2 linked regions of the Myxococcus guangdongensis genome follow. The protein of the gene in region 1 interacts with the protein of each later gene in a pairwise test. Links are inferred from orthologs where the notes say so. Each region holds a gene or a part of one and is shown on either strand. Other genes may lie near its edges. The genes, in order: LXT21_RS38960 and lysA.

The links.
Region 2: the proteins of LXT21_RS38960 (region 1) and lysA interact in binary tests that used the Escherichia coli proteins (3 or more experiments, as listed by UniProt). The link is inferred for Myxococcus guangdongensis from one-to-one orthologs.

Annotation. Positions count from the first base shown.
Region 1 is NZ_JAJVKW010000018.1:159,965-170,648, forward strand. The notes cover bases 4,633-7,444. They hold LXT21_RS38960 (response regulator transcription factor), read left to right. Parts: upstream 4,633-5,586; coding sequence 5,587-6,303; downstream 6,304-7,444. Other genes in these bases: LXT21_RS38950 (hypothetical protein), read right to left, coding at 4,633-5,078; LXT21_RS38955 (hypothetical protein), read left to right, coding at 5,250-5,576; LXT21_RS38965 (sensor histidine kinase), read left to right, coding at 6,300-7,444. In the rest of the region: LXT21_RS38935 (DUF4142 domain-containing protein), read right to left, coding at 161-829; LXT21_RS38940 (zinc metalloprotease), read left to right, coding at 1,111-1,998; LXT21_RS38945 (alpha/beta hydrolase family protein), read left to right, coding at 2,522-3,751; more of LXT21_RS38950, read right to left, coding at 3,765-4,632; more of LXT21_RS38965, read left to right, coding at 7,445-7,682; LXT21_RS38970 (hypothetical protein), read right to left, coding at 7,685-8,392; LXT21_RS38975 (hypothetical protein), read right to left, coding at 8,436-9,143; LXT21_RS38980 (SpoIID/LytB domain-containing protein), read right to left, coding at 9,156-10,684. UniProt on the Escherichia coli protein: Response regulator member of the two-component regulatory system CpxA/CpxR which responds to envelope stress response by activating expression of downstream genes including cpxP, degP, dsbA and ppiA.
Region 2 is NZ_JAJVKW010000008.1:297,294-303,696, reverse strand. What follows is about bases 3,472-6,403. They hold lysA (diaminopimelate decarboxylase), read left to right. Parts: upstream 3,472-4,282; coding sequence 4,283-5,524; downstream 5,525-6,403. Other genes in these bases: dapA (4-hydroxy-tetrahydrodipicolinate synthase), read left to right, coding at 5,541-6,403; LXT21_RS25175 (hypothetical protein), read left to right, coding at 4,041-4,286; LXT21_RS25180 (TIGR04551 family protein), read left to right, coding at 3,472-4,038. Outside these bases: non-homologous end joining protein Ku, read left to right, coding at 173-1,180; mutM (bifunctional DNA-formamidopyrimidine glycosylase/DNA-(apurinic or apyrimidinic site) lyase), read left to right, coding at 1,253-2,074; more of LXT21_RS25180, read left to right, coding at 2,203-3,471. UniProt on the Escherichia coli protein: Specifically catalyzes the decarboxylation of meso-diaminopimelate (meso-DAP) to L-lysine. Is not active against the DD- or LL-isomers of diaminopimelate.

The sequences.
Region 1 (10,684 bases):
GCCATGCGTCGGGATAAACACCCACCGCCCACCGCGTCAACCCAGGAGCGCACGGGGCGCCCAGCGCCGCACACAGCATCCCTCCTGAAAAGACACCGCGCGGTGACACCGGAACCCCGGGTCACCGCGCGGGCCTCGTCATGCGTCGAGAACGCCCGTCCTAGCGGCGGAAGGACTTCTCCATCTCCTTGGCCTGCCGCTCGTTGCTCGCGATGCCCTCGCGCGTGCCGCGCAAGAGCTCGCTGAAGGCGGCGTCGGTGCGGTACTTGTCCATGCCGTCCTTCACCATGTCCTGACCCTTCTTGCCGTCATCCGCGACGCGCGACAGGAAGTCCTTGTCGAACTCCCTCCCGTTCTTCTCGCGCAGCTTGTCCAGGTCCTTCTCCGCCTCGGTGATGGCCTTGTTCAGGCGCTCATCGACGCCCTCCATCTTCTTGTCGTAGCCCTCCTGCATCGCGCCGGAGCCGCCCGTGCCGGACTGGGGAGGCCGCGACAGGTCGATGGTCGCCACTTCAATCTGCTTGCTGTCCGCCCAGGCCTTCAGGCCGGACAGGTGCCGCTTGTGGTCATCCACCAGCTTCTGCGCGAACGTGCGCACCTTTGCGTCCTGCGTCTTCTCCAGCGCCAGGTTGCCCAGGGCAATCTGCTTGGCGTCGAAGAGCGCCAGCTTGCCGACGTACAGCTCCTTCTCGGCCGCGGCCTCACCGATGCGCTTCTGCTCCTTGTGGTCCTTCTTCGCCTCGTCCGCGAGCGCGGAGCCCGTCATCGAGCCGAACACCAGCGCCGCCGCCAGGGCCGCCACACCACCACCACGATTCCTTCGAGCCATGCCGTCCTCCTGGACAGGGATTGCCGGAAAGTGGTCCAGCCTCCGCGCCCCGGCAAACGACGCCCGCCCGTCAGCCCCTCCCCCCTGTGCGAGCCCTGTCGATTTCCCGTGGCCGCTCTCCGGGTATTTCCGAGCCAATTAAAGACATTTTACATCCACCCCTCCCGCTGGAGCACCCATGTCTCATACACCCACCCGCGCGGGCTCCCGTCTGTACAGGGATTGACTCTCGCTGTTTCATTCGAGTATCCAATGAATCAGCAACTTCCCTGGAGTTGACAATGATTGGCAGCGTCGCGAAGAGGAATGGTCGGCTGGCCGTGGTCGCGGGTGCACTGTTGAGCCTGGCCGCGTGTCGCGGTGACGAGGCTCCGGCGGCGGAGGCCCCGGCGGAGACCACGGAGCAGGTCGCGGCGCACCGCGGCTGCGCGGCGGAGGAGCCCTCGGCGGAGGAGCGTCAGGCCATCGACGCGTTCCTGGCCACGCGCAAGGGCGAGCTGCGCGCGGTGGGCTCGGTGACGGTGCCGACGTACTTCCACGTCGTCAACAAGGGCACGGGCATCGCGAACGGAGACATCCCCGAGTCGCAGATCAACGCGCAGCTCACGGTGCTGAACCAGGCCTACCAGGGCACGTCGTTCCGCTTCGTGCTCCAGGGCATCACCCGCACCACGAACTCCAAGTGGTACGCGCTCAAGAGCGGCAGCGCCAACGAGCGCGCCATGAAGAAGGCGCTGCGCCAGGGTGGCAAGGAGAGCCTCAACATCTACTCGGCGAACCTGAGCGGCGGCCTCCTGGGCTGGGCGACGTTCCCCTCCAGCTACGCGTCCAACCCGCAGCAGGACGGCGTGGTCCTCCTCTACAGCAGCGTCCCTGGCGGCACGGCGGCGCCCTACAACGAGGGCGACACGGGCACGCACGAGGTCGGCCACTGGCTGGGCCTGTACCACACGTTCCAGGGCGGCTGCACCGGCGCGGGCGACAGCGTCAGCGACACCCCGGCCGAGGCCTCTCCCGCGTACGGCTGCCCCGCCGGCCGCGACACCTGCTCGGGTGGCGGCGCGGACCCCATCACCAACTTCATGGACTACACCGACGACAGCTGCATGAACACGTTCAGCGCCGGTCAGATCACGCGCGCCGATGACCTGACGGCGGCGTACCGCTAGTCACGACGTTCGACCGACAGCCCATCCGTCGGACCCGACGCCGGGGTCTCCCACGTGGAGGCTCCGGCGTCGTCATGTCGGGTTGCGCAGTTGGTTGCCCTCCTGAAGCAGACGCCCCGCGAAGAGCCCGACCTCAGACGTCGCATCGCCTCGTTGCTCGACATCTTCGGATGTGCCGAAGCGTTCCCCGCCCTGCGGAGAGCTCTTCAGCCCCCCGCAGGAGTCCGATGAGCTCCATCTCACCGCGCGCCATGCCGCGGCAGTCCTCGGCCTCCCGTCACGAGAGTTCGTGCGGCTTCATGAAGGAGCGGAGGCCTGGCTTCCACCCCGGTTCTCGCACGATGGGTGGTGCAGCGAGTGCCTGGCGTACTGTCGTTGATGTGCCAAACGTGCCCCGGTGAAAGCGGCCTGGAGGGCCAGGGGCTGTCCGGGTGGAGGTCTTCGCGGACCGCGTGCGATTCGCCGGGTGGCCCTTAACCATTCAGGGGAACGTGGGTTGTAGAGGACAACTCGGAGCCTCGACATGTCCCGCCTTCGCCTGCTTGCCCTCCTCGGTGTGTCCCTCGTCTCGGCGTGTTCCTCGTCAGCGAATGACTCGGAAGGCCCTCCTTCCGACGAGGGGGTCCTCACGGGCCCGGATGCCGGCACCCCGGAGGATGGGGGCACCTCCGCGGACAGCGGCACACCCGTGGACCCCACCGCTGACGCCGGGACGGAGGACGAGGACATCACCGCGAGCGTCTGCTCCACCCTCCCCTTCCCCTCCCCCTGTGTCGAGCCGCAGCCCGGGACCCTCGTCACCGCGGCGAGCGACTGGGGCGTGCCCGGCCCCCATGCCGTCACCGTGGAGCGCGTGGCGAATCCGCATCCGGTGGCACGAGGACAGGTCCTCACCTACCGGCCGACGGGGCTGACCTCCGTCCCCGTCCTCTTCTTCTCGCACGCGTTCGGCGCCACGGACGCGGACCTGTACGCCGAGCTGTTCCAGATGCTCGCGAGCCAGGGCTACGCCGTCGTCTTCGTCCCCTACCCGCTCACCCCCGACGTCGAGCGTCCGAACGAAGCCCGCTACGACTGTCTGTGGCAGGGCTTCCTCGCCGCTGTCGCCCAGCAGCAGGGCCGCTTCGACCTGACGCGCGTGGGGTTCTTCGGCCACAGCTATGGCGGCGCCGCGACACCGGACATGGCGCGCCGGGGCTTCGTCGAGCGGGGCTGGGGAAGCAACGGGCGGTTCATCTTCTCGATGGCGCCCTGGTACTCGTGGGGCCGCGACTACCCGACGCTGCCGCTCGACGTGCGCGCCGTCATCCAGGTGTACGCGGACGACGAGGTCAACGACCACGCCACCGCCGTCCAGGACATCTGGAACAAGTTGCCCACAGGCCTGGAGCGCGCGTGGCACACGGTGCAGAGCGACGCGTGTGGCTGCGGGCTCAACGCCACGCACACCGTGCCGATGTCCCGCGCGGGCCTCACCAACAACCCGGAGAACGTCCTCAACAGTCAGGACCGTCTGGCCGTCTGGCGACCGCTGCATGCGCTCGCCGTCTATGCCTTCACCGGCAACAGCTCCGCCCGGGACGTGGCCTTCGGGACGGACCGGAGCCAGGGCCACTGGCTCGCCTGCCGGGGCCGACAGGTGCGCCCGCTCCTCACGAGCCGCACCGTGCCACTGCCCACCGCGTGCCACGCCTACACGTACCCGTACGCGGACCGCTGCCAGTACGCGGACCCCGGCACGCCCTGCCCCTGAGGCCGGCCCTCCGTCACGGACTGCGCGGGCAGGCGGGCGGCTCCGATGGGCAGCGGCCGCCCGCGTCCTTCGGGGTTGTCTGCGTGCACTCCATGATGTGCTCGAAGGTGGTGCTCGTCGCCAGGTCGATGGCCGCGCCGTCCCACCCGCGCAGGATGCCGTGGCCCGCGCTGTACTCGATGCGCGCGTTCGCGATGAACGGCGCCGCGGGCTCCTGGAACACCAGGATGGCCGAGCTCACGTCGAACGAGTCCGGCAGGTAGTTGCACCCGAACCCCGAGCACTGGCACGGCCCGCCCGCGTAGCGCACCACCACGGACTCCAGCCGGGACTCCGGGTTCAGCCCCTCGAAGCTGATGCCCGCCCAGGCCCCCACGACCGGGTGCTCCAGGGCCGACGTGAAGACGATGGGCTTCGCCGCCGTGCCCGCCGCGACGAGCGTGCTGTTCGCGAAGACCACGCGCAGCATCGTCTCCGGCTCGAAGCGCAGCTCCGCGCCCGCCTCGATGGTGAGCTTCGCGGGTGCGTTCAGCGCACCCACCTGGAGCCCCTCCAGCCGATACGGCACACCCAAGTCCTTCAACGTCGCGTCCGCCCCCAGGTAGTACACCGACGACGACGCGATGGACGGCCCCACGAAGAGGGTATCCTCCACGTTGCCCGTATACGTCCCCGTGGGCAGCGTCCCCAAGGCGTTGGGATTGACCATCATCGGATGGGGCCGTGCCTCGTTCCCCGCGTCCCGGATGGTCAGGTCCGACGAGCCCTCCGCGAACCCCGCCGTGCCATTGAGCATGATGCCAGGCCCGCGCGAGTTCTGGATGGTGACGTGCTGGACGAACAGCGGCCGGGGACCGGGCAGCTCCGCGCCCGCGTTCACCCGCACCGTGGCCAGCGCCGCCCCAGGGTCACCTCCCCCCGAGAACACCACCCACGACAGCCGCGCCGAACCTCCCGTGCCAATGAGCAGCTCTCCCCATGGCCTGCCCGACTCGTCAGGATCGAAGCGGATGGGCTGCTCCTTGCTCCCCTCCACCCGGAGCACGCCTCCGCTGTCCACCTGGAGCGAGGCCCCAGGCGCGATGTGCACCGTCACACAAGGCGCCACGGTGACCTGTCCTCGAAGGGTCAGGTTGCTGGTGATGACGTGAGTGCTGCCCGCGGCCCAGGTCTCCGAGGTGGTCACCAGCCCCTGGTGCTCGACGGCCGCGCCCGAGACGGCGGGACACGACTTGCCATCGGGCGTTTGTGAGTCCTCGGAACAACCGGAGACCAGCATGGCACTCAGCATCAATGGAAGCACGAGACGTCGCGACGAGACCTGCATGGCACCTTCCCCAAGACGGATGGACTGCCCCCCTGCGCGCGACCATGGCCCATCCGCTCCGGCGCGCCAATCCCGTCGTTACAATCGTTTACATGCGCCACATACCCACGCGACATCGCGCGTCTTGAGTGCGCACCATCCCGAGAGGTCCAAGGTTCCTGGGGGTTCGCGATGTCCCTGTGTCAGACCCGCCGTACCGATGTGTCCCGCGCCGTGTTCCTGGTCCTCGGCGCCTGCCTCCTGGTGGCGACGTCGACGTATGCCGCGCTCCAGGAGCGCCCTCTCGTCGCGGCCCGGAACGAAGCGCTGTCCTTCACCCCGCTGACGGACCTGTCCGTGCATCAGCAGGCCCTGGTCGACCTGTGGCGACGGCCCTCGACTCCATCGCAGTGGGGACAGTGGTTGGTGGACGGAGGGGTGTGGCAGCTGCGCAGGCTGCAGCCCCGGGAGTGGGTGAAGCAGCTCATGGCATCGGGTCCGGGCGCCGAGCGGAACTAGACTTCGACCCATGGCCTCGTCACCCGCCTCCGCCATCGAAGTGCTCCTCATCGAGGACGACGCGCACCTGGCGCGGCTCACCGCCGAGTACCTGGAGCGTCAGGGCGTGAAGACCTGCATCGCGCGGGACGGAGAGCAGGGGCTGGTGGAGGCCTCGCGGCGCGCGTTCGACGCCATCCTCATCGACATCATGCTGCCCCGGAAGGACGGGCTCACCGTGTGCCGGGAGCTGCGGGAGCGCTCGGCGGTGCCCATCCTCATGCTCACCGCGCGCGGAGAAGAGGCGGACCGGGTGATGGGGTTGGAGCTGGGCGCGGATGACTATCTGCCCAAGCCCTTCTCGTCGCGAGAGCTGCTCGCGCGCATCCAGGCCCTGGTGCGCCGCAGCCGGGGACACCTGGGTCCCACGCGCGACGTGGTCCGCGTGGGTGGCCTCTCGCTGAACCGGAGCGCCATGCGGGCCTCGCTGAACGGACAGACGCTGTCGCTCACGCGGCACGAGTTCACGCTGCTCCTGGGGCTCGCCGAGCGGGCGGGCCGGGTGCTGTCCCGAGAGCAACTGCTGGAGCTGGCGAAGGGCGGAGACCCGGAGGGCCCCGTGGACCGGGCCATCGACGTCCACGTATCCCGGCTGCGCCAGAAGCTGGGTGACGACGCGCGCAACCCGCGCATGCTCAAGACGGTGCGTGGCGTGGGGTACGTACTGGAACAGGGTGAGGAGTCATGAAGCTCTCCGAGCACCTGCGCCCGCGCCGGATGTTCTGGCGCATCTATCTCTACGGCCTGCTGATGCTGGGGAGCGCCGTCCTCGCCCTGGGCATCATCGCCGAGGCCATCGAGGCCCAAGGCGGGGGGCGCATTCCCGCGCTGGACCGCAAGCTCGAACAGGTGGTGAAGCTCGCGCCGACGGACGCACCCGAGCTCGAAGCGCTGATGCAGTCCATCGCCACGGAGCACGGGCGCAATGTCACGCTCTATGACCTGGAGGGACGATTGCGCCACAGCACGGCGAATCCTCCCCCTCCCATGCTCGACGAGAACGAGTGGAAGACCGTCCGTCTGGGGTACAGCTGGATCACCCGCGAGGAGGGCCCGCTCTGGGTGACGCTCACATGGCGAGGCTCGACGCTGGAGGGCTACATGCTCCGCGATGCCTCCACCACGCGACGGGGCTACTTCTATCTCGGCCTCGTCGTCACCGTCGTCCTGCTGGTGCTCGCGCTGCTGTCCATCCCGCTCGCGCGCGCCATCGCGTCTCCGCTGGAGCGACTGACCCAGGTGGTGGGCGAGTTCGGCCAGGGGCAACTGTCCGCGCGCGCGAACCTGAAGGGCCGCAACGAGGTGGCGATGCTGGGCCGCGCCTTCGACGAGATGGCGGCGCGCAAGGAGGCCCTCATCCGGGGACAGAAGGAGCTGATGGCCAACGTCTCCCACGAGCTGCGCACGCCCCTGGCGCGCCTGGGCGTGACGCTGGACCTCGTCGAAGATGGCCAGCCCGAGGAGCTGGCGACCCGGCTCCCGGAGCTGCGTCGCGACATCGGTGAGCTCCAGCAGCTGGTCGACGGGGTGATGCAGATGGCGAGGCTCGACCTGGAGACGAACCAGGCGGGACAGCCAGGACCGCGCGTCCAGCGGGTGAGCGTGTCGCTGCCGGACTTCCTGCGAGACACCGCCGAGCGCTTCCAGCGCGCCGCGCCCGAGTGTCCGCTCGCGCTCGAGCTGCCCGAGGCGCTGCCCGCGCTGGAGGTGGACCCGGTGCTGGTGCGCCGCGCGCTCCACAACCTGCTCGACAACGCGCGCAAGTACTCGGGGCCGGGGAGCGCCGTGACGCTGCGGGCCTCCGTCGATGGAGACACCGTGCGACTGGAGGTCGAGGACCGGGGCATCGGCGTGAGCGCCACGGACCTGCCTCAGCTCACCACGCCCTTCTTCCGCACGGACCGCAGCCGCGCGCGGGAGACAGGTGGCGTCGGGCTGGGGCTCACGCTGGTGCGCCGCATCGTCGAGGCGCACGGCGGCACGCTGTCGTTCCAGCACGCCCCGGAGCAAGGCACCCGCGCGACGCTCGTGTTCCCGAAGTCGCCGGGCCTCCAGTCCGCGGCCTGAGCTCAGAGGCCCTTCTTCTGCCTCAGCGCCTGTTCGACCTCGGGGAGGAACGGACCTCCCCCCGTCTGCACATGTGCCCAGGCCTTGGACGTATGCAGGACACCGCCATGGATGACCTCGGGGACGAAGGTCCGCGGGTGATGTGACGGTTCGCCGACGTCGACGTCCGGGGTGAAGGACTGCCAGCCCTTGCCGCCCACGATGAGCGTGCGGTAGGCCTCGGGCACCGAGCGAGGCGCGCCAGCCTTGGCCCAGATGGCGGTGTGCGAATCGAGCACCACGGCCCTCGCGATGAGCGTGCTGCTCGTCCCCAGGCTCGCCTCCGAATCACCGCCCGAACCGACGATGACTCCGGACGCCACGACGTCGCCGTCCACCGCCACACGCGCGCTGCTCTCGAAGCGGATGTTGCGGGCCCGGAGCTGGCCCGTGATGAACAACGTGCTGACCGCGTAGTCATCCGTCGTGCAGACGAGGTCACCGCTCGTCACCAGGTCGCCGTCGATGACCAGCACCCAGGGGCCATCCCCCGTCATCAGGTCGTGGTCCACGTGGAGGCCACCCTCGATGAGGCGAGGACGGGGCTCCTCGTCGACCAGCGTGCGGTTCTCCAGCAGCCAGTCCCGCATGTCATGTCCCTTGAAGCGCTCCGCGAGCTCCTCGAACGAGACCTCGCGCCCCAGCATGTCCAACGTCTCAGCATCCGCCATGCGTGGAGCCTCCCACAGGGAGGCTCACTCCGCATCCACGTCATCAGAGGCCGCGCTTCGCCTTCAGCGCGCGCTCGACCTCCGGGAGGAACGGACCGAGCCCCGCGCGGGCACGCACCATCGCCTTGTCGACGTCCAGGATGTCGACGTCGAGGACCTCGGGGACGAAGGTCGCCTCGTGAAGCTTCAGGGCGCTCACGTCCACGTCCTGCGTGAACTCCTGCCAGGCCCTGCCGCCCACGATGAGCGTGCGGAAGGCCTCCTGGATGGAGGACTTTCCACCCCCGGTCGCCCAGATGGAGGTGTGCGCATCCAAGAGCACCGCCAGCGCGGTCAGCGTCCCACTCGTGCCCAGGTTCGCCTCGGAGTCACCTCCCGTGCCGACGACGACTCCCGACGCCACCAGGTCCCCATCCACCGCCACGCGCGCGCTGCTCATGTAGCGGACGTTGCGAGCGCGGAGCTGGCCCGTCACCAGCAGTGAGCTGGTGGCGTAGTCGCCCGTGGTGAACTTCACATCTCCCGTCGTCACCAGGTCGCCGTCGATGACCAGCACCCACGGCCCGCTCCCCGTCTCCAGGTCGTGGTCCACGTGGAGGCTGCCCTCGATGAGCCGAGGCCGGGGCTCCTCGTCGACCAGCGTGCGGTTGCCCATCAACCAGGACAACAGCTCATGGCCGCGAAAGCGCTCCGCGAGCTCTTCGAACGACACTTCTCGCCCCATCGCATCCAGTCGCTTCACATCGGCCATCCGTCAGGCCCCCTACTCCACATCGAGAGGCGCCGGCCGCTTCTTCCCGTACGCGGCCTCGAGAATCGCATCGCTGCGAAGGCCGCTCGCCTTCGCCGCCTCCACGTCCAAGCCCTCACCGTGTCCACGTCCACGTCCCTCGAACACGAGCACGCTCCCGTTGAACGAGGCCGTGCGCGGACACGACGGCAGCTTCAACCCCGAGCGCAACAGCTCACACGGCAGCGAGCGCCCATCCTCATACGTCGCCGTCCCATCGCGTTCGGTGAGCAGGTAGTTCACCCGGCCCGCCTCGAAGCGCAGCGACACCAACCCGCGCCCGAGCAGCCGCTCCACCTCCCCGCGCGGGCGCTCCTGCTTCCAGGGCTCCTCGCCGCCCTGCGAGAAGAGCAGCCACTCCTTCCACCTCAGCGCGGGCATCCCCAGCGCCTTCGCGTCATCGCGCTGCACGCGCACCGTGCCTCGGAAGGCCTGACAGTGCGTCGTGTCGCAGACCGCGCGGCCCGGGTGTCGGCTGTGCCGCTCGTTGTGCGCAACCACGCGCGCCAGCGCCACGCGTGCCTCGCCCTTCAGCGCCACGTCCTCCGCCGCCACCACGCCCGCCGTGTATTGCAACCGCGTGGTGCGGAACACGAAGTCCGAGCCCCGCCGCGCCTTCATCGCGCTCGGTGACGTGGGCACGCCCTCGGGTGGCCGATACGCTGGCGGAGGCGACCAGGTGAACACGCCCGCGTAGTCGCGCCCCTCCTCCGGTCCCTTCGGGAAGCGCACGCGCCACGGCGCGCCCAGACACACCGCCGCGCCCTTCGTCGTCAGCGTCTCCAGCCGCGCCCACTCCACTGGCGAGGACTTGGGCATCCCACCGTCCACCGAGAACCCCACGCCCGGACACCGCGCCTCCACCTCCCGCGCGGGCACCAACCCCAACACCTGCACCCGCGCCGCCTCCACGCCCGCCTGCTTGCGCGCACGCGTCAGCGCCGCCGGAATCTCCTCCGCGAACTGCCGAGGCATCTTCCCCGGCCGCACCGCCACCACCACCAGGTCCTCGTCCACCGCCGCAATCCAGCCGTACTGCGGACGGCTCGCCGCGTCCCGCACCGTCCCCGTCTTCGTCGCCACGCCCGACAGCGCCTTCGAAGCGGGCAGCTCCGCCAACGTCCCGCGGTCCGCGTTGTCCGCGAGCAGCGCCAGCACGTCCGGCCGCGCCTCCGCCAGCAGCCGATACGCCTGCGCCAGTCCCCACGGCGACAGCGACAGCGTCGAGCGCAGCCCCACCATGTCCGCCATGTCCGCGGGCGTCCCCGTCAGCCCCAGCGCCGACAGCACCGGGCCCCACGCACCAAAGGCCCTGGGCGCCGAGCCCGCCGCCTCCCAGTCCAGGAAGTACCCGTTGCACGAGCGCAGGAGCGCCGTGCGCGCGTCCACCTTCGCCGGCAGCCCCGGACCACAGACCCACTCCTGCACGTCCACGCGCGGCGCCAGCACCGGGTGCCCCACGCCCGCCGCGTACACGAAGGGCTTGAGCGCCGAGCCATACG
Region 2 (6,403 bases), on another replicon or contig:
CCACGGCAAGCCCCTCGTGCCGCTTCCGACCGACAGCGGACCCGCGCCGCCCGAGGCGCCGGAGGGCTCGCGTGCCCTCCGATGGTGCGTGCGAGCCTTGCCGCGGTGCTCGGGGCCATCGACGTTTCATGAAAGCGGTGTCGGTCGTGGATGACACCGCGAGGAGGTCGTCATGGCGCGTCCGGTCTGGGTGGGCTCGTTGAGCTTCGGGCGGGTGGCGCTCCCGGTGAGGCTGCACGGCGTCGTCGCCTCCCGGCAGGCCCGCTTCCACCTGCTGCATGACGCGGACGGCGCCCGCATCCAGAACAAGCGGGTGTGCTCCGCGGAGGGCGAGGAGGTGCCGCTCGAGCACGTGGTGCGGGGCTACACGCTGGAGGACGGCCGGCACGTCACGGTGACGAGCGGCGAGCTGGACGCGCTGGACCCGGTGTCGAGCCGGGTCATCGCGCTGGAGGAGTTCGTGGACCCGGCGCAGGTGGACCCCTTGCTGCTGGACACGTCGTACCACCTGGTGCCGGCGCGCGGCGCGGAGCCGGCGTATGCGCTGATGGCGGAGGCGCTGCGTGCGTCGGGCCGCGTGGGCGTGGGGCGGCTGGTGCTGTACCAGAAGGGGCACCTGTGTCTGGTGCGGCCTCACGCGCGCGGGCTCGTGCTGTCCACCTTGCACGCCGTGGACGAGGTGGTGTCGCAGGAGCAGCTCCCCGAGCTGGAGACGACGGGCGCGAGCGTGGCGCCGGCCGAGCTGGACGCCGCGCTCCGGCTCATCGAGGCCCGCTCCACGACGTTCGACCCCCGGCGGCATCCGGACGAGCACCGCGAGCGGGTGATGGCCTTCCTGGAGCGACGGGCGCGCGCGCAGGCGAGGTCGCGGCGTGCTCCCCGGGCGGCACCCGAGGTGGGTGCTCCAGCAGGCGCCAAGGTGCGAGGTCTGGAGGCGACGCCGGCGGAAGGGGCGCTGCGGCTGCGTCCACGGCTCGCGGCGCGAGAGGTTCGGGAGGACTCGGGTGGGCTCGGCTCGAAGCCGTTCCCGGTGGAGCCGGGGAAGGGCGGGGCGCCGGATGATCCACGGGGGGCCTCCACGCCCTGGCCCCACGAGGCGCCCGGGTCGACGACCCCGTCTGTGACCCCGGAGGGCCGTGGCGGCCTGGGGGCGCTGGAGCCGAAGAAGCCTCGCGGGTGAGCCCGCGCCCGGGGGGGCCGCTGCAATTAATGCGTGGGCCGGGCTTGGGGCCGGTGCTATGTGCCCGGGCGGATGCCCGAGTTACCCGAAGTGGAGATCGCCCGGCGCAATCTGGTGCGCTGGTTCACGGGCCGTCGACTCGTGCGCGCGGAGGCGGATGACACCCGCGTCTTCCGCGGCGCCGACCGTGCGCGTTTCGCGCAGCTGCAGGGGCGACTGGAGTCGCTCGTTCGCCGGGGCAAGTACCTGCTCTTCTCCTTCGAGGAGGGGCGGGGCCTGTTGGGCCACCTGGGCATGACGGGCAAGTTCGTGCGCCGCGCCCCCACCGACGTCGTCCCCTACAGCCGCGCCCGCTTCCACCTGGACGACGACCAGGTGCTGCACTTCGCCGACGCGCGCATGTTCGGGCGCATGGAGCCGACCCCCGCCGCGGGCCTGCGCTCGCTCGACGTGGTGAAGGCCCTGGGGAGGGACCCGCTGGCGGACGGCCTCACCGCCGGCCAGCTGGAGCAGGCCGTGGCGTCCTCGAAACAGGACCTGAAGGTGGCGCTGATGGATCAGGCGCGCATCGCTGGCCTGGGCAACATCCACGCCGCGGAGGCCCTGTTCCGCGCCGGCCTGCACCCCGCGCGCAAGCCCTCCACCCTCACCCCGGACGACTGGAAGCGCCTGGTCCAGGCCATCCGGGAGAGCATCGACTTCGGCCTCGAGGAGCAGCAGGGCGAGGAGCCCGTGTACCTGGAGGACGGCGGCTCCGAGAACCCGTTCCTGGTGTACGGCCGCGGTGACGGCCCGTGCTCCAGGTGCGGCTCCCCGGTGGAGTCCTTCACCCAGGCCGGGCGCACCACCTACGCCTGTCCGAAGTGCCAACCCCGGGGGAGGGCAGGGAAATGACCCCGGGCGTCCTGTCGTCAACGGCGCGAACCGACGTCCCGGTTGGCGTTGACACCCCCCTGTCCCATGGCTTGAATCGCCCGCCTTTCCGACCCGGCCGCCCTGAGCGGCCCTGGAGATCGTTGCCCATGTCTCACGTCCTGCTGGCGGCGCTGCTCGTCGCTTCCTCCACGGCCACCGCCCAGGTGCCCGCCGGGGGCACGCCTCCGCCCGCGCCCGCGCCCGCGGAGGCCGCGCCCGCCCCCGCCCCCGAGGCTCCGGCCGCCTCCCCCGAGCAGCCCGCCGCCGCCCAGCCCGCCGCCGTGCCCGCGGGTGAGACGGTCACCCAGGACGACCTGGAGGCCACCAAGCAGGAGCTGCGCGGAGAGATTCGCGCCGAGGCCGCCAAGCAGTCCCTCAACGGCGAGGAGTGGAGCGAGGAGTACCCCGAGGAGAAGCGCAAGCTGGAGGTCTTCCAGCTCGACGGCTACTTCCGCCTGCGCCCCACGCTCTTCTACAAGTTCGACCTGGGCCGGCTGCCCGCCACGATTCCGGGGCAGGACCTCTTCCCGCGCTCCTCGCGCGTGTCGGCGAACACCCAGTCGTTCGCCACCATGCGCCTGCGCCTGGACCCCACGTTCAACGTGTCCGAGCAGGTGAAGATCAAGCTGCAGGTGGACGGCCTGGACAACCTGGTGCTCGGCTCCACGCCGGACACGCTCTACCCGGGTGACACGCGCAACGTCTTCACCATCTTCTCCGAGGACCAGGAGTCCCTGGGCAACACGCTGTCGGACTCCATCAAGCTGCGCCGCGCCTACGGCGAGGTGAACACGCCGGTGGGCATCCTGCGCTTCGGCCGCATGGGCAGCCACTGGGGCCTGGGCATGCTGCGCAACGACGGCAACTGCTTCGACTGCGACTTCGGCGACACGGTGGACCGCATCCAGTTCGTCACCGAGCCGTTCGCCGGCTGGTACGTCACGCCGATGCTGGACTTCAACTCCGAGGGCTCGGTGTACCGCTCCGGCGCCCAGGGTGAGCCGGTGGATCTGACGCAGGCCGATGACGCCCACAGCTGGGTGCTCGCCATCGCCCGCCGGGACACGGACGCGCAGATCCGCTCCAAGCTCGACAACAACCAGGGTGTGCTCCAGTACGGCCTGCACTTCACCTACCGCACGCAGAACTACCAGGACATCACCAACGACACGACGGGGCAGGTGAGCTTCATCCCCCGCGACGCCAAGCTGTACGTCCCGGACTTCTGGCTGCGCTACGAGGAGCGCTCCTGGCGCATCGAGATGGAGCTGGCGGCGGTGCTCGGCAGCATCAACAGCCGCGGCCTCAGCCTGAACGAGTCGATGGCGGACCCCAGCCTGCGCGTGGCCCAGTTCGGCGGCGTGCTGCAGGGTGAGGTGAAGGCGGTGGAGAACAAGCTGACGGTGGGCCTGGAGCTGGGCTTCGCCTCCGGTGACAAGGCGCCGGGCTTCGGCAACTACCCGGGCCGCACCGGCTCCGGCAACCCGAACGGCCCCAACAACTACACGCAGCCGGGCGACGTGGAAGGTCCCCAGTACCGCTGCGACGCGGGCGGCTGCGCGGATGACGCCATCCGCAACTTCCGCTTCAACCGCGACTACCGCGTGGACCTCATCCTGTGGCGCCAGCTCATCGGCGGCATCACCGACGCGTTCTACATCCGCCCGTCCGTGAAGTACGCGGTGGCGCCGGGCATCGACGTGTACGGCCGGGTCATCTACTCGCAGGCGCTCTACGCGGAGTCGACGCCGTCGTTCACCAGCAAGTCGCTGGGCATCGAGCTCAACGCGGGCGTGGACTACACCACCGAGGACGGCTTCATCGCGGGCCTCGCCTACGGCATCCTCTTCCCGATGAGCGGCCTGCAGCAGTACCAGGAGGTGCTGCGTCGGGACCTGGAGACGCCGCACACCATCCGCGGCTGGCTGGGCGTGAAGTTCTAATCATGAAGCGCGCCCTCGCTTCGCCGAGCATCGCCGCCCTCCTCGTGCTGGGGATGGTGGCGTGTGGCATCAAGGGCGCGCCCAAGCCGCCGCTGGCGCCGAGCGCGCCGGCGACGGAGACGCCTCCTCCGCCGTCGGACACCGCGCCGACGACGGTGGCGCCCACCGGGCCCTCCGTGTCGCCGACGACGGATGGTGGCGTGGTGACGCCGACCACCACCACCGACGCGGACGCCGGAGTCCCGTGAGCTTCTTCACCTTTCGAAAGGGCGTGCTGCACGCGGAAGGCGTGCCGCTGCCCGCCATCGCGGACGCGGTGGGCACGCCCACCTACGTCTATTCCACCGCGGCGCTCACCGGGCACTTCGGCGCCGTCGTCGACGCCTTCGGCGAGGCCCGGCCGCTCATCTGCTACTCGGTGAAGGCCAACTCCAACCTCTCCATCCTGCGGCTGTTCGCGGGGCTGGGCGGGGGCTTCGACATCGTCTCCGGCGGAGAGCTGGCCCGCGTGCGGCAGGCGGGCGGCGAGGCCGCGAAGACGGTGTTCGCGGGCGTGGGCAAGACGCCGGAGGAGATGGCGGCCGCGCTGGACGCGGGCCTCCTCCTGTTCAACGTGGAGAGCGCCGAGGAGCTGGAGGCGCTGGACGCGGTGGGCCGGCGGCTCGGGAAGAAGGCGCCGTTCGCCCTGCGCGTGAATCCGGAGGTGGACGCGCGCACGCACCGCTACATCGCCACGGGCCTCAAGACGTCCAAGTTCGGTGTGCCCTTCGAGGAGGCGGTGGCGCTGTACGAGCGCTCCAAGAAGATGAAGGGCCTCAGGGCCGCGGGCCTGGACTGTCACATTGGCTCGCAGCTCACGCAGAGCTCGCCGGTGCGCGCGGCGCTCACCAAGGTCGCGGGGCTGTACCGCGAGCTCAAGGCGCGCAAGCACCCTCTGGAGTACCTGGACGTGGGCGGCGGGCTGGGCATCACGTACACGGACGAGACGCCCCCGTCGGTGGAGGAGTACGCGCGCGTGGTGCTCGCGGCCACGAAGGACACGGGCGCGCGGCTGGTGCTGGAGCCGGGGCGCTCCCTGGTGGGCAACGCGGGCGTGCTGCTCACGCGCGTGCTGTACCGCAAGCTGACGCCGGCCAGGCGCTTCGCCATCGTCGACGCGGGCATGAACGACTTGCTGCGGCCCGCCCTCTACGAGGCCCACCACGGCTTCGTCCCGCTGGTGAAGCGGCGGGGCAAGGAAGTGGAGGTGGATGTGGTGGGGCCGGTGTGTGAGTCCACCGACGTGCTGGCCAAGGCGCGCCCCCTGGTCCTCCCCCAGCCAGGCGAGCTGTATGCCTTCCTCAGCGCCGGGGCTTACGGCATGAGCATGGCTTCCAATTACAACTCCCGCCCCCGTCCGGCGGAGGTGCTGGTGGCCGAGTCGGCCTGGCGGGTGGTGCGCGAGCGCGAGCGCACCGAGGATCTCTGGCGCGGCGAGCGGGCCTGAACATATAAGCGCCGGCATGAAGACCTTCGAAGGCTCCATGACGGCGTTGGCCACCCCGTTCCGCAACGGCGCGCTCGACGAGTCGGCCTACCGGGCCCTGGTGCGGCAGCAAATCGAGGGCGGCACCCGCGTGCTCATCCCCATGGGCACCACGGGCGAGTCGGTCACCATGTCCGCGGACGAGCGCGCCCGCGCGGTGCGCGTGGTGGTGGAGGAGTCGAAGGGCCGGGCCCTGGTGGTGGGCGGCGCGGGCTCCAACAACACCGCCGAAGTCATCGAGAGCGTGGCGCGCGTGCGGGACGCGGGCGCGGACGGCACGCTCATCGTCACGCCGTACTACAACAAGCCCACGCAGACGGGCCTGGTGGAGCACTTCCGCGCGGTGGCGCGCGCCCACCCGGGCTTCCCCATCATCGCGTACAACGTCCCCGGTCGCACCGGCGTGGACCTGCTGCCGGAGACGGTGCAGCGGCTGTGCGACTTCCCGGAGGTGGTGGCCATCAAGGAGGCCACCGGCAACATGGCCCGGGCGGTGGACATCCTGGAGAAGTGCGGCGAGCGGCTGACGCTCCTGTCCGGTGACGACTTCACCGTGCTGCCCTTCATCGCCTGCGGTGGCAAGGGCGTCATCTCCGTGTCCTCCAACGTGGCGCCCCGGATGATGGCGGACCTGGTGGCGTCCGCGCGGGCCGGCGACTTCGCCAAGGCGCGCGAGCTCCAGGTGAAGCTCAACAACCTCCACCGGCTGCTCTTCGTGGAGTCGAGCCCCATCCCCGTGAAGTGGGGCCTGCACCTGTTGGGGCTCTTCGGGCCGGAGGTGCGGCTGCCGCTGGTGCCCATGACGGAGCCCAACGCGACGAAGCTCGCCGAGGAGCTGCG